DNA from 4 places in the Rhizobium sp. F40D2 genome. Region 1 is predicted to be linked to each of the others. Evidence: predicted binding sites of a transcription regulator. Region 1 holds the regulator's gene; each other region holds the start of a gene.
What was found. Region 1 encodes PhoB, which activates phosphate uptake and scavenging genes when phosphate is short. Its sites were predicted from a motif close to TGTCATNNANCTGTCAT; they were not measured.
Positions count from the first base shown of each region.

Region 1 (3,833 bases):
CGGCCCGTCGGGCTGCGGCAAGTCGACCTTCCTGCGAAGCCTCAACCGCATGAACGACACGATCGACGGCTGCCGCGTCGCCGGCAAGATCACCCTCGACGGCGACGATATCTATGATCCGGATATCGACGTCGTCGAACTTCGCGCCCGCGTCGGCATGGTCTTCCAGAAGCCGAACCCGTTCCCGAAGACGATCTACGAAAACGTCTCCTATGGTCCGCGCATCCACGGCCTGGCCAAGTCGAAGGCCGATCTCGACCAGATCGTCGAGACCAGCCTGCAGCGGGCCGGTCTCTGGAACGAGGTCAAGGACCGCGTCCACGAATCCGGCACCGGCCTGTCGGGCGGCCAGCAGCAGCGCCTCTGCATTGCGCGTGCCGTTGCCGTCAGCCCTGAGGTCATCCTGATGGACGAGCCCTGCTCGGCGCTCGACCCGATCGCCACCGCCAAGGTCGAGGAACTGATCCACGAGCTGCGCGAGAATTACACGATCGTCATCGTCACTCACTCCATGCAGCAGGCCGCGCGCGTCTCGCAGCGCACTGCCATGTTCCATCTCGGCAATCTCGTCGAGGAGAACGACACCGACAAGATGTTCACCAATCCCGACGATCCGCGCACCCAGGACTACATCATGGGTCGCTTCGGCTGATTTTGGCGACACCGAGCCTTCCCGTTATTCGAGGATAAAGCCCCATGGCATCGACACATATTTTTTCTGCCTATGATGATGATCTGAAGTTCCTGTCCCGGCGGATTTCCGAAATGGGCGGCCTGGCCGAGCAGATGGTCAGCGAGGCCGTACGCGCCCTGGTCAACGGCGATACCGCGCTGGCCCAGAAGGTCATTTCCGACGACGTGATCCTCGATCACGCCGAGCGCGAAATCGGCGACAAGGCGATCGTCACCATTGCCCGCCGCCAGCCGATGGCCTCGGACCTGCGCGAAATCATGGGTTCGATCCGCATCGCCGCCGATCTCGAACGCGTCGGCGACCTTGGCAAGAACACCGCCAAGCGCGTCATCGCCGTGCAGAGCACCGGCGTCCCGCGCAAGCTCGCCCGCGGCCTCGAGCACCTGTCGGAGCTGGCGCTCGTCCAGCTCAAGGAAGTGCTCGACGTCTACACGACGCGCGCTGCCGACAAGGCCAATGCGATCCGCGAACGCGACAACGAGATCGACGCGATGTACACCTCGCTGTTCCGCGAGCTCTTGACCTACATGATGGAAGATCCGCGCAACATCACCAGCTGCACGCATCTGCTCTTCTGCGCCAAGAACATCGAGCGCATCGGCGACCACGCCACCAACATCGCCGAGACGATCTATTACATGGCAACCGGGGCACAGCCGGAAGGCGACCGTCCGAAGGACGACAGCGCCAACACCGTCGGCGCGGTCACGGAATAGCCGCGCACCAGCCCACCAGCAGATTGTATGCGCGCCCATGTGGGGCGCGCAAAGAGGTCGCAGCCAATTTTCTGATTTTGCGCAGGATGCATTGCTTAAATCATCCCCGGTTTAAGGATCATGCGCGAGGAGACCGACACGCATGATCCCGAGAGTTGCAGTTGTTGAAGACGAGGAAGCCCTGAGCGTGCTTCTTCGCTACAATCTCGAAGCTGAGGGCTTCGAGGTCGATACCATCCTTCGTGGCGACGAGGCCGAAATCAGGCTTCAGGAGCGCACGCCCGACCTCCTCATCCTCGACTGGATGCTGCCCGGCGTCTCCGGCATCGAACTCTGCCGGCGCCTGCGCATGCGGCCGGAAACCGAGCGCCTGCCGATCATCATGCTGACGGCGCGCGGCGAAGAGAGCGAGCGCGTCCGCGGGCTTTCGACAGGGGCCGACGATTACGTCGTCAAGCCTTTCTCGACCCCGGAACTCGTCGCCCGCGTCAAGGCGATGCTACGCCGCGCCCGCCCCGAGGTGCTGTCGACCGTGCTGAAATGCGGCGATATCGAACTCGACCGCGAAACCCACCGCGTCCACCGCAAGAGCCGCGAAGTCCGCCTCGGCCCGACCGAATTCCGCCTGCTGGAATTTCTGATGTCGTCGCCCGGCCGGGTCTTCTCCCGCTCGCAGCTGCTCGACGGCGTCTGGGGCCACGACATCTATGTCGACGAACGCACCGTCGACGTCCATGTCGGCCGCCTGCGCAAGGCGCTGAACTTCTCCAACATGCAGGACGTCATCCGCACCGTCCGCGGTGCCGGTTATTCGATGGAAGCCTGAGGGGTTTCCGATAAAGTCGAACAAGTGCCCCTCACCCTAGCCCTCTCCCCGTTTTACGGGGAGAGGGGACGTGCCATGCGAGGCGTAGGCGAGGGACGGAGACGTTGCGGCATATCCCCTTCGCCCCGTCTACGGGGAGAAGGTGGCGGCAGCCGGATGAGGGGCAGCCACCCCCAACCCATTCCCCACAAAAAAACGGGCTTTGCAGCCCGTTTTCGCATGTCGACAATGTCTTACCCGCTCAGCTCGCCCGCGCTGCCGCCCGGCGTCGTTCGTTGACCGGCTGGTAGGCAAGCCGCTGGTGGTAGCTGCAATAGGGCGAATTGTCGGGGGACTCGCAGCCGCAGAAATGGAAGTCGTCCTTCAGCGGATCGCCGACCGGCCACTTGCAGGTGCGTTCGGTCAGTTCGGTCAGGCCGAGGCGGCGCGAGATCGGCACGACCACGTTGCCCTTCGGCACGTATTCCATTTCCTCGACCGTTTCGATTTCGATCTCTTCCTTCAGCATCGTTGCGCCCTGCTGGCGGGTAACGGTGCGGGTGGCGATCCGCGAGGCATAGTTCGGTGCGCGCGGCGCCGATGTATTGCGTTTCGGCGTCCGCGCCGTGGCGGCCGTGCCGCCGGCCTTGGCGCGGCCGGGAAGGCTCAGCCGGTGCACCTTGCCGATCACGGCGTTTCTGCTGACACCGCCAAGTTGCGCCGCGATCTGGCTGGCGCTCAGTCCTTCGGCCCAGAGCTTCTTGAGTTTCTCGACCCGCTCGTCTGTCCAGTTCATGCCCTGTCTCCACCTTTTGCGTTGGTGATGGCAGAATCCCTCACCGTTGTCCCGGAAGCCTCCGAAACAAGAAACGCTTGATCAATTTTGGTGACTAGTTCCGCCGCATGCAGTCTAGTAATTGAACTTTAACCTAGTGTGAGCCTGACTCCGTGACAAGAGTCGCATGAATCCGGATGAATCGAATTCCGAGTTTTCCCCAACTTGCTTCCGCTGCGTGTCATTTCTGCAATAATGCCTGTTGAAGGTCGAAAACACCGCTGTACAAGCTTGCTGCATGCGCTAAGGGCGCAGTTTTGTTGACATTGCAGCGCGAAAAGGAAATAGTACCGCTGGCCGCCGCGAGGCGGCATTTTTAATTTTCCGGACCTGGTTTTCTTAGCCGGAGTCTGTTGTTGAATAACGCTGATCGGGAGACCCGCGCCATGGCCGAAGCCGCGCCGCTTTATGACACCTATTCTCGTGCCCCGCTGCGGTTCGAGCGAGGCGAGGGCGTATGGCTGATCACCGAAGGCGGCGAGCGTTATCTCGATTTCGGCGCCGGCGTCGCCGTTACCTCCGTTGGCCACAGCAACCCGCATGTGGTTGGCGCGCTGAAGGAACAGGCCGATAAGGTCTGGCACCTCTCCAACATCTATGAGATCCCCGGCCAGGAGCGCCTGGCCAAGCGGCTGACGGAGGCGACTTTCGCCGACAAGGTGTTCTTTACCAATTCGGGCGCCGAGGCACTCGAATGCGCGATCAAGACGGCGCGACGCTACCAGTTTTCCAAGGGCCATCCCGAGCGCTTCCATATCATCACCTTCGAAGGCGCCTTCCACG
Region 1 covers NZ_CM131436.1:1,029,535-1,033,367, reverse strand. The annotation lists gene pstB (phosphate ABC transporter ATP-binding protein PstB) at 1-652, shown strand, start outside; gene phoU (phosphate signaling complex protein PhoU) at 697-1,410, shown strand; gene phoB (phosphate regulon transcriptional regulator PhoB) at 1,553-2,236, shown strand; gene ACS4RS_RS04935 (GcrA family cell cycle regulator) at 2,478-3,011, opposite strand; gene ACS4RS_RS04930 (aspartate aminotransferase family protein) at 3,437-3,833, shown strand, end outside.

Region 2 (3,833 bases), 820 kb from region 1:
GAGCTTCCGCATCAATAGCATGAGCGTGGCCGCCGCACAGACGACCTTCTGGGTCTATGCCGCGCTGGTCGGCCTGTCGCTCTCGTCGATCTTCCTGGTCTACACCGGCCAGAGCGTCGTTCAGACCTTCTTCGTCACTGCCGCCTCCTTCGGCGCGCTGTCGCTTTACGGCTATACGACGAAGCGTGACCTGTCGGCGATGGGCTCGTTCCTGATCATGGGTCTTTTCGGCCTGATCATCGCTTCGATCGTCAACATCTTCCTGGCCTCGTCGGCCATGCAGTTTGCGATCTCGGTGATCGGCGTTCTGATCTTCGCCGGCCTCACCGCCTACGACACGCAGCGGATCAAGGAATTGTACCTGGAAGCCGATGACGTTGCCGTGGCCGGCCGCAAGGCGATCATGGGTGCGCTGACGCTCTATCTCGACTTCATCAACCTCTTCATGTTCCTGCTGCAGTTCATGGGCAACCGCAAATAAGCAGGCAGACTAAGGCGAAAAGGCGGCTTCGGCCGCCTTTTTTGTTGCGCTGATTTTCCTCGGATGGTTTTAAAGCGTGTCGCGCAAAAGTGTGCTGCGGTTTTGCGGCAACGACACGCGCAAAAACAAAGACCTAAAGCGCTAGGAGCAGATCTGAAAGATCGCGACGCGCTTTAGGAGAGCCTTGCCCTCCTAGTGGACCCGCCATCGAATGTCCTTTCTCCTGCGCGATGCGTTGCAAGCCGATATTCCCGCCATTACCGGTATCTACCGGGAATCCGTTCTGAACGGCACGTCGAGCTACGAGATCACCCCGCCCTCTGAGGCCGAGATGGCGCAGCGTTTTGCGGCGATCGTCGGCCAGCAATATCCCTATATCGCCGCAGCCGGTGCGGGTGGAGGCCTGCTCGGTTATGCCTATGCCTCGGCCTTTCGCGTCCGCCCGGCCTATCGATGGATGGTCGAGGATTCGATCTATCTGGCGCCCGAAGCCCGTGGCCGCGGCATCGGCAAAGCGCTGATGGCCGAGCTGATCGACCGCAGCACAAGTCTCGGTTTTCGTCAGATGATCGCCGTCATCGGCGGCGCCAGCCCCGCCTCGATCGCGCTTCATCTCAAGGCAGGCTTCGTGGAGGTCGGCCTGATGCGGGGCGCCGGCTACAAGCACGGCCGCTGGCTGGATACGATGCTCATGCAGCGTTCCCTCGGAGAGGGCATGACGACCGATCCGGATCCCTCCGCCTATCCCGGCACGCTGTTTGCCGGCTGATGCATGTCATCAGGAAGTGTGCAGCGGTTCGGGGATAACGACATGCCGAATAAAATGTTACGGCCTACTTGTCGACCAGCTTCAGCGCTTTGTCGAACACCTTCAGCACCTGGTTCAGCTCGTGACCGCGCTTCAGGATGGTGCCGTGGACGTTGATCACCGAATAGGCGCCCTGTTTGGCGGCGAGCTTGGGATTTTTCTCGATGCGGAACAGCGGCATTTCGCCGGAGCGCTTGAAGACGGAGAACACCGCCTTGTCCTTCAGGTGATCGATGGCGTAGTCGCGCCATTCGCCGTCACCGACCATACGGCCGTAGATCCAGAGGATCGCGTCCAGTTCACGCCGATGAAAGGTCACCGGAAGCGGGTCCTTGCTCTGCTTGTATTCCCTGAGATCGACGACGACTGAGGAACTATTGTCGACGGAACGGCTTTCGCCGTGTCGCAAATCCGGCTGATCTGTCATTCAGTCTCCAAGGCCTCTGCATGTGACAGCTGCGTGACAGTGTGCCCGAGCCGCCGCAAATTGCAAGAGCGCCGGCCGTTACATTCAGCCGCGCATGACAGCGCTGTCGCTTTCTCGGCGGCGCCGCATTTCAGTCAAAACAGCGCCTCATTTGCAGGAGATTTATGAATCCCGGTTTGGCGCCAGCGCGCCAAAGGGCCCGGCGGAGCGTATCGACCTTAACCCCAGCCCCGAATACGCTCAGCCGGGCCGCCCGGTACTTCACCCGCGAGCGGATGAAATCTCAGATATTTTTGCCAGCCATCACCACGGTCGCGCCAAGGATCGCCGCCGGATCGCCGTTGTCGTTCGCCGATTGCAGCAGGATCGCGCAGCCCTCGAGCTGCGGCCGTTGGAGCACGCTGGCCGGCAGCGTCAGACTGGTCGCTTTGCCGTCCCACATGCCGACCGTTTCGACATTGGTGACGCTGTGCAGATAGGACAGCTTCTTTCCGCTGTTCTCGCCTTTTTCGACCTCGATCGTCTTTTCCTTGTCGAAATAGACCATCACCACATTGGCTTTGCCCTGTCCCGCGCCGATCTTGATCTCCAGCTCGTCGCCGCGCATTGCCGCGCTGATGGGAACGGTCAGCCCGTTGCCTTCGCCGCTATAGGTGTCGATCTTGCTGTTGATGCCATTGAGATCGGCGCCGGCCAGATGGTCGCGCCCGTTGACGATCGCCTGTGGCGTATAGACGTTGCTGCGGCCCATTGTCCTCGCATAACCATATTGCCGCTCGGTGTTTTCCTTGGAGCTCAGTGTATCGGCCCAGCCGAGATAATTCCAGTAATCGACATGATAGGCGAGCGCGATGACATCGCCCTGGCTCACCAGCTTGCGGAAAGCGGCGTCAGCAGGAGGACAGGAAGAGCAGCCCTGCGCCGTGAAAAGTTCGACGACACCTTTCGGCGTCCCGTCTTCGGCCTGCAGCGGGCCTGAGAGAACAACGCCGGCGATCAGCGGAATCAAAAAACGGGGGGACATTCACCTGCACCTCTTTTTCAGCGCCGACGGCGTGTTCGAACCGGAGGCCCTGACATATGAACGTACGAATAATCCTTCCGGGTCCAAACGAAAAGTCACGAACGGGTGAGACGCAGCGCGACCGGAACCCCCATAAGACAAATCATCGTGAGCCCCCGCAAATCTTGTCGCCGCAAAGAAAAGGCCGCCGGAAACTGCTCTCCGGCGGCCATTATCATACGAGGCTATTAACAATCAGGCAGCGAGGTCGCGCAGAACCGTCTGCAGGATGCCGCCATTGTTGAGGTAGACCACCTCATCGAGCGTATCGACGCGCGACAGCAGCGGAACTTCCTTCACGGTGCCGTCGCCATAGGTGATCTTGGCGATCTTCTTCTCACGCGGCTTGATCTTGTCGAGACCTTCGATGGTGACGAGCTCGTCGCCCTTCAGGCCGAGGCTCTGCCAGGTGGTGCCCTCTTCGAAGACGAAGGGGATGACACCCATGCCGACCAGGTTCGAGCGATGAATACGCTCGAAGGACTGGGCGACGACGGCCTTCACGCCGAGCAGATTGGTGCCCTTGGCAGCCCAGTCGCGCGAGGAGCCGTTACCGTATTCGACACCGGCGAAGATGACGAGCGGCACGCCTTCGGCTTTGTACTGCATTGCGGCGTCGTAGATCGAAGTCTCTTCCTTCGACGGGTAGTGGATGGTGTAACCACCTTCCTTCCCATTCGGGCCAAGCATATGGTTGCGGATGCGGATATTGGCGAAGGTGCCGCGCATCATCACTTCATGATTGCCGCGGCGCGTGCCGTACTGGTTGAAGTCGGCAACGGCCACTTCGTGGTCGATGAGGTAAGCACCGGCCGGCGACGCCGCCTTGATCGAACCGGCCGGCGAAATGTGGTCGGTGGTGATCTTGTCGCCGAACAGGCCGAGGACGCGAGCGCCCTTGATGTCGGAGACGCCGGTGCCCTTCTTGCCCATGCCGACGAAGTAGGGCGGGTTCTGGACGTAGGTCGAATTGTCGTCCCAGGCATAGGTCTGGCCCGGCGGAACCTGAACGGCCTGCCAGTTGACGTCGCCCTTGAAGACGTCGGCATATTTG
Region 2 covers NZ_CM131436.1:1,847,315-1,851,147, reverse strand. The annotation lists gene ACS4RS_RS08885 (Bax inhibitor-1/YccA family protein) at 1-481, shown strand, start outside; gene ACS4RS_RS08880 (GNAT family N-acetyltransferase) at 693-1,250, shown strand; gene ACS4RS_RS08875 (DUF2794 domain-containing protein) at 1,315-1,716, opposite strand; gene ACS4RS_RS08870 (DUF1223 domain-containing protein) at 2,000-2,740, opposite strand; gene acnA (aconitate hydratase AcnA) at 2,975-3,833, opposite strand, start outside.
Region 2: a site for PhoB is predicted at 1,739-1,755, ahead of ACS4RS_RS08875 (DUF2794 domain-containing protein). Genes of this name have one in related genera too.

Region 3 (3,833 bases), 1.3 Mb from region 1:
GGCCTTGATTGCCGCCTTCCTCATCGTGCGCGAGGGTCTTGGCTGGTAAGGAGCCTTGCTGTGTAATTCCTTCAACCGGAACCGACCTAAAGAATTAGGCAGCAATTCTAAGTGTAACCATCCTTGGCGCGTCTGAAAGACTGCGACGCCGTTGCACGCTGCAATGCACAATTTCCTTGCTGGAACGGCCGGTTTAACGTAGCTTTCCCGCTATGTCGAACACGGACCCCTTCTCTGCGATTGCCGATCCGAACCGGCGGTTTCTGCTGGAGGAATTGCGTCGCGCGCCTCGGACCGTCAACGAACTCGCCGAGGGCCTGCCGATCAGTCGCCCCGCTGTGTCGCAGCACCTGAAAGCGCTGCTCGACAGCAACCTCGTCTCGGTGACCTCGGAAGGCACGAAACGCATCTACACGGTCAACAACCGCGGTTTCGACAAGCTCAATTTATGGCTGGATCAGTTCTGGGCCTGATGCAGGCTCATATGACAGCCCTGCCCATCATTTGGATGCGACTTGAACACGGCACTCGCAAAGGCGCCAGCCGCGATGCCGCTGGCATCGGGCTGGCGCAATTCTGGTGTAAAATCACCGGGTCTTGCTGATTTCAGGCGGAATGGATGGATTTACCTTTTCTTTCGCAAGATGATCGACCGGCGACCCTTGGGAAGATCAGTGGACGGATGACTTGAGACGCATGATCTCGTCCTTGATGCGCAGCTTGCGGCGCTTGCATTCGGCAATTTCTGTATCGGAGATAGAGGGAGCTGTTCTGAGCGCGTGCAGCTCCTCTTCAAGAGCGACATGCTTTTTCTGGAGTGATTCAAGATGAGCTTGAACTGTCATTTGACCCTTCCTTCCTCTTACCCTCCCCGGCCAACATCGTCGGGGATCAAGGTGTCAACGCGGCGGACTGTGACATATTTTTGAAGGCTTGTCGAAGGCCAAAAGATGAAGACTGGATGGCAATTTCATGATCAAGACTAACTAGCCGTTACCCGTATTTGGTGATAGGAGCTTGCGGAAATCATCGGCAGATCGGACAAGGTCCGGGGACGATAACGGGGAATGCATATGGCCGATCAGGAACAGGCGGAAATCAGGCTCACCGTGGCGCGGCTGCGCCAGGAGCACGAGGATTTCGACGCCGCGATCAACGCCATGATCCAGATCGGGTGCGATGCTCTGCGGATCCAGCGCATGAAGAAGAAGAAGCTCGTCATCAAGGACAGGCTTTCAAAGCTGGAAGATCAGATCATCCCTGACATCATCGCCTGAGGGGATAGCAACAAATGATGACAGACAGACCGTCCGTCGCCATCATCATGGGGAGCCAGTCCGACTGGGAGACCATGAAGAACGCCGCCGACACGCTGGAGGCGCTGGAAATCCCTTATGATGCGCGCATCATTTCGGCGCACCGCACACCCGACCGGCTGGTCAATTTTGCCAAGGGTGCGCGGGCCGAGGGCTTCAAGGTCATCATCGCCGGCGCCGGCGGCGCCGCCCACTTGCCGGGCATGGCTGCATCGATGACGCCGCTGCCGGTTTTCGGCGTGCCGGTCCAGTCTAAAACCATGTTCGGCCAGGACAGCCTTCTTTCCATCGTGCAGATGCCGGCCGGCATTCCTGTCGGCACGCTCGCCATCGGCAAGGCCGGCGCGGTCAACGCCGCCCTTCTCGCCGCCGCCGTCCTTGCCCTTTCCGACGAAGAAGTCGCCGACCGGCTCGACGAGTGGCGCGAGCGCCAGAGTGCTGCCGTCGCCGAATTCCCGATGGACGACCTATGACGGCAAGAACGATTGGCATCATCGGTGGCGGCCAACTCGGCCGCATGCTGGCCATTGCCGCCGCCAGGTTGAATTTTCGCACGGTCATTCTCGAGCCGCAGGCCGACTGCCCGGCCGCCCAGCTCGCCAACCGGCAGATCGTCGCCGCCTATGACGATCCAGCCGCCCTGACCGAACTCGCCGAAGTCTGCGATGTCGTCACTTACGAATTCGAGAACGTGCCCGTCGCAGCCGCCGAAGCGCTTTCGGCAAGCATACCCATCTATCCGCCGCCGAAGGCGTTGGAAGCCGCCCAGGACCGCCTTGTCGAAAAGCGCTTCCTCAATGATTGCGGCATATCAACGGCCCGCTTCCATGCGATCGACAGCCAGGCCGACCTGGAAATGGCGCTCGCCGATTTCGGCGGCCAGGGCGTACTGAAGACGCGCCGCCTCGGTTATGACGGCAAGGGCCAGAGGGTTTTCCATTCAGCCGCCGACAGCGCTGATGGCGCCTATGCCGCGCTCGGCGCCGTGCCGCTGATCCTCGAAAGTTTCGTCGCCTTCGAGCGCGAGGTCTCGATCATCGCCGCCCGCGCCACGGACGGCACGGTCGTCTGCTTCGATCCCGCAGAGAATGTCCATCGCAGCGGCATCCTCCACACCTCGACGGTTCCGGCTGCGATCTCGCCGACGACGGCGGACGCCGCGCGCCGATCGGCCGAAAAGATCCTCGCGGCATTGAACTATGTCGGCGTTATCGGCATCGAATTCTTCGTGCTTGCCGATGGCGGCCTGATTGCCAACGAGATGGCGCCACGTGTCCACAACTCCGGTCACTGGACGGAGGCCGCCTGCGTCGTCAGCCAGTTCGAACAGCATATCCGTGCCGTCGCGGGCCTGCCGCTCGGCAATGCAGAGCGGCATTCCGACTGCTTCATGCAGAACCTGATCGGCGACGATATCCTGGCCGTTGCCGACTGGCTGCAGCGCCCCGCTACGCTGGTTCATCTCTACGGCAAGACGGAATGGCGCCCCGGCCGCAAGATGGGCCATGTCACCACCTTGACGCCGAAATCGCCGGTTTTGGCCTGAGAAAACACTGCTGCGCCTTGGGAAAAACACCGTCATGCGGTTGACACGGAAAAGGTGACGAGGTATCTGCTCCCCCACCTAAACAGCGCGCCCGATGGCGCGCTTTTGATTGTTAAAGATACGGGCGAATGTGAATTCCCCCATAGAGATCGCGGATCAGAAAAATGAAGATCAAGAATTCGCTCAAGTCGCTCAAGGCACGCCACCGTGACAACCGTCTGGTTCGCCGCAAGGGCCGCATCTACATTATCAACAAGCTGAACCCGCGCTACAAGGCTCGTCAGGGCTGATTTAGCGCGCCCGGATCGCTTCGCCCGCGCGAGTTTGCGCCGGCAGATATCCGGTTGGTCGCTGCGGTGATCACGTCAAATTTGTTTGATCTTCGGCGTTGGCGGGCTAATATGTCCGCCATGCGCTTTTTTGCTTTGACGTCAGCGGCGCTGCCGCTCGCCCTCATCTTCTCCGCCGCCACCTTTCCGGCCACTGCCGCGGAAAAGGACGTTATCGTCGAGCAGGCGGATGTCTCCAATTCGCCGAAACAACACATCGACCAGCTCTTCAGCCAGCTGAAACGCGAGCGCGACCCCGACAAAGCCAGCGGCATCGCCAATGAGATCCGCATGGAATGGAACGATTCCGGCAGCGCAACCATCAATCTGCTGATGCAGTGGGCCGATAAGGCGATCGAGGAAAAGCGCAATGCCGCCGCCCTCGATTTCCTTGACGAGGCGATCGCGCTAAAACCCGATTATGCCGAAAGCTGGAACCGCCGCGCGACGCTGAACTTCGTCATGGGCAATTATCGCAAGTCGATGTCCGACATCGAACGTGTGCTCGATCTCGAGCCGCGCCATTTTGGCGCGCTCTCCGGCATGGCGGCGATCCTCAGCAATTCCGGCAACGACCAGCTGACCTTGAAGGCCTGGGAGCGTTTTCTTGACATCTACCCCGCCGAACGGACCGCGCAGGAA
Region 3 covers NZ_CM131436.1:2,330,956-2,334,788, reverse strand. The annotation lists gene ACS4RS_RS11210 (TSUP family transporter) at 1-49, shown strand, start outside; gene ACS4RS_RS11205 (ArsR/SmtB family transcription factor) at 213-473, shown strand; gene ACS4RS_RS11200 (YdcH family protein) at 672-845, opposite strand; gene ACS4RS_RS11195 (YdcH family protein) at 1,074-1,277, shown strand; gene purE (5-(carboxyamino)imidazole ribonucleotide mutase) at 1,295-1,789, shown strand; gene ACS4RS_RS11185 (5-(carboxyamino)imidazole ribonucleotide synthase) at 1,786-2,862, shown strand; gene ykgO (type B 50S ribosomal protein L36) at 3,027-3,152, shown strand; gene ACS4RS_RS11175 (hypothetical protein) at 3,264-3,833, shown strand, end outside.
Region 3: a site for PhoB is predicted at 951-967, ahead of ACS4RS_RS11195 (YdcH family protein). Genes of this name have one in related genera too.

Region 4 (3,833 bases), on a different replicon from region 1:
ATGCTAGGCCTGCAGGCCTGACGCCCGCCGAGGAGGTCTTCAAGCAGGCGGTCGAAAGCCGCTGGCCGGAGCGGCATGTCGTTTCCTGGCGCTACATCGCGCCGGACGCCGAACGCATGCCGCTTTCGCTCAGGGACGCCAAGGCCACCGGCCGGCTGACGGTCCGCTACGACGCCGTCGTTCGCCGCATCACCACCGACGAGAAAACCGGCCGCGCCACCGGCGCGGAATTCATCGATCGCAATACGGGGCAAGTATCGACCGCCCGTGCCGCGACGGTGGTTCTCTCCGCATCGCCGATCGAGAGCGTGCGGCTGCTCCTCAATTCGGCTTCGGCAAGACATCCTGATGGGCTTGGAAACAGCTCGGGCGTCCTCGGCCGCTATTTCATGGACCAGCTTCCCTGCCTCGCCTTCGGTTCCTTTTCGAAGGCGAGGGGCTGGGCGCACGATGAATCCGCTCCGATCGACCCGTTCTACAATCCGTCGGGCGGGATCTTCATCCCCCGCTTCGGCGAGGGTGATGCCGCCCGCGGCGATTTCGATTACCAGGGCAGCGTTGGCCGGGCGCCGGTCTCCGATAATGCCGATGCTCGTCTCGCCTTTTTCGGCTTCGGCCGAATGCTGCCCTATGCCGACAATCGCATCACGCTGGATGGCAGGCGCAAGGACGCCTGGAACATTCCCGTGCCGCATATCCGCTGCGTCATGCATGCGGAGGAGCAGGCGCTGCTTCGCCGGCAGGAGGAGACATTGATCGCCATGATCGGGGACGTCGGCGGCGAGCTCGAATTCATCGGCTCGCCCACCGGTCTCAAGGAGATGGGCAAGGGCGCCTTTCCCGACGCCGATGCCTTCAGCCGCTTCGTGTTTCGCACATGGTTCCGCAAGACCATGTGCATGGGCGCGGCAATCCATGAAACCGGCGGTGCGCGCATGGGCGAAAACCCGGAGGCGTCGGTGCTCAACCCCTACAGCCAGGTCTGGGATGCCCCTAACCTGATCGTGACCGACGCCAGCGCCTTCCCCGGCAGCGGCATCGCCGGCACGACGCTCACCGTCATGGCCCTGACGATCCGCGCGTGCCGAAATCTTGTCGACCGGTATCGGGCTGGGCAGCTCTAAGGCGCTTGGAACGCTTGGAACGACAGACGCGGGTAATCGTTTCAGCTTCGATCAGTGGTCGTCATATAACCTTCGCACTGACATGCTCCTGTCAACGGAAGCAGGAAGGAAAAACTCATGTCGCAATCACATCAGGACCAGCTCAACCGGATAAAGGCCGAAATCGCCGACAGCTTCGATGAGGAGCTGGAGATGCAGCTGGAGGAGGACCGGCTGGACGATCTGGTCGCCGAAGGAATGTCGGAACCGGCCGAGCAGACGCTCGAGCGAAAGATCTACTTCCGCGAACTTTTCCGGCTGCAGCACGAACTGGTGCGGCTGCAGGATTGGGTTCAGCACAAGAAGCTGAAGGTCGTCGTGCTTTTCGAGGGCCGGGATTCGGCTGGCAAGGGCGGCGCGATCAAACGCGTCACCCAGAGGCTCAATCCGCGCGTCTGCAGGACGGTTGCGCTGCCTGCCCCGACGGAGCGCGAGCGCCATCAATGGTATTTCCAGCGCTATGTCCCGCATCTCCCGACCGCCGGCGAGATCGTGCTCTTCGACCGAAGCTGGTACAACCGCGCCGGCGTCGAGCGCGTGATGGGGTTTTGCACCCCTGACGAACTTGAGGAGTTCTTCCGCTCGGTGCCCGAATTCGAGCGGATGCTGGTCCGTTCCGGAATCGTGCTGATCAAATACTGGTTTTCGATCACCGACGAGGAGCAGGAATTCCGTTTCAAGATGCGCATCCACGACCCGCTGAAGCAATGGAAGCTTTCGCCGATGGACATGGAAAGCCGTGTCCATTGGGAGGAATACACCAAGGCCAAGGAAGAAATGCTGACCCGCACGCACAGCAAGGATGCACCCTGGTGGGTGGTACAGGCGGTGGACAAGAAACGGGCGCGGTTGAATTGCATCGCCCATCTTCTCGAACAGATCCCTTACGAGGATGTCCCCAAACCGCAAATCGAGCTGCCGGATCGCATCCGCCATGCAGATTACAACAGGGCGCCGGTTCCGTCTGAAATGCTCGTGCCGGAGCGCTATTGAAGGTATAACTCTACCGGCCTTCACGGTCGGAGATGATGCGCGGATTCCAGCTTCGCCGATGCTTTCGGCTATCGCTACACCACGTGTAGCGATAGCGCGCGGCGTTTGAATGCGATCAGGCGGCGATGTTTCCGATTTGGTTGAGTTCGTCGATAGCCTCATCCGGCAGAACAAGCGCGGGAGCGGCGAGGTTCTCCTTCAGATGGCCGACGGACGAGGTGCCGGGGATCAGCAGGATGTTCGGCGCGCGGCGTAGCAGCCAGGCGAGTGCCACCTGCATGGGCGTGGCATCAAGGCGTGCGGCGACATCGGACAGGGTGGAGGACTGCAGCGGGGTGAAGCCGCCGAGCGGGAAGAAGGGCACGTAAGCGGTGCCATCGCGGGCGAGCTCGTCGATCAGGCGATCGTCGGCCCGATGCGCAAGATTATACTGGTTCTGCACGCAGACGATCTCGGTAATCCCGCGGCCTTCGGCGATCTGCTTCGATGTGGCGTTGCTCAAGCCCACGTGACGGACCAAGCCCTGCCGCTGGAGATCGGCAAGCACCGTCAGGGGTGCTTCTATCGAGCCTTCGGCAGGCCCATGAACGTCGAACATGATCCTGAGGTTGACGACGTCAAGCATCTCAAGCCCTAAATTGCGAAGATTGTCGTGGACTGCCGCCGTCAGCTCTTCCGGCGAAAAGGCAGGGATCCATGATCCATCCGCGCCGCGCCGTGCGCCGAGCTTGGTGACGATGACGAGGTCGTCGCGATAGGGGTGCAACGCTTCACGGATGAGCTGGTTGGTGACGTGCGGACCATAGAAATCGCTGGTGTCGACGTGGTTTACGCCGCTCTCAAACGCCTCGCGCAACACGGCCAAGGCCGCGCCATGATCTTTGGGCGGGCCAAAGACGCCGGGCCCGGCAAGCTGCATGGCGCCGTAGCCGAGCCGCTTCACGTTGCGGTCACCGAGTTTGAAGGTTCCGGACTGATCGATGATGGACATGATCTCACTCCTTTCAAGAGATGACGCGAAGATAGGCGTTGTCGGCGCGCGTGATAATTCGCTACAATCCGCACGGGCTGTGCGGAGTGGCGAACAGTGAAAGTCGATTTGGGCGATCTCAATGCCTTCGTTGCGGTGGCGCGGGCCGGCGGTTTTCGCGAGGGCGCGCGCGCAAGCGGCAACAGCGCCTCCTTTCTCAGCGAGGCGGTCCGCCGTCTGGAGGCTGAGCTCGGTGTCAGGCTCTTCAACCGCACGACACGCAGCGTCGTTCCGACCGAAGCGGGCAAAGGCTTGCTGGAGCGGCTCGGCCCTGCGCTGACCGAGGTGGAGTCTGCGCTCGACGTGGTCAACGGATTTCGCGATAGGCCGGCTGGCTCGTTGCGGCTCAATGTGCCGGTCAGCGCGGCGCGGCTGGTGCTGCCCGCCATCGTTTCGCCATTCCTTGCCGCCTATCCCGACATTCGCCTCGAGGTGATTACCGAGGAAAGTTTCGTGGACGTGCTGGCTGCCGGGTGCGATGCCGGCATCCGCTACGACGAGCGGCTGGAGCAGGATATGATTGCCGTGCCGATCGGGCCGCGTGTCCAGCGCTTCGCCACCGCCGCCTCTCCTGTCTATCTCGACCGCCATGGCCGGCCCCAGCATCCGAGCGAGCTGCTCGGCCATGCCTGTCTGTTGGGCCGTTT
Region 4 covers NZ_JBPWQX020000002.1:785,973-789,805, forward strand. The annotation lists gene ACS4RS_RS28395 (GMC oxidoreductase) at 1-1,124, shown strand, start outside; gene ppk2 (polyphosphate kinase 2) at 1,242-2,156, shown strand; gene ACS4RS_RS28405 (aldo/keto reductase family oxidoreductase) at 2,272-3,147, opposite strand; gene ACS4RS_RS28410 (LysR substrate-binding domain-containing protein) at 3,244-3,833, shown strand, end outside.
Region 4: a site for PhoB is predicted at 1,184-1,200, ahead of ppk2 (polyphosphate kinase 2). Genes of this name have one in related genera too.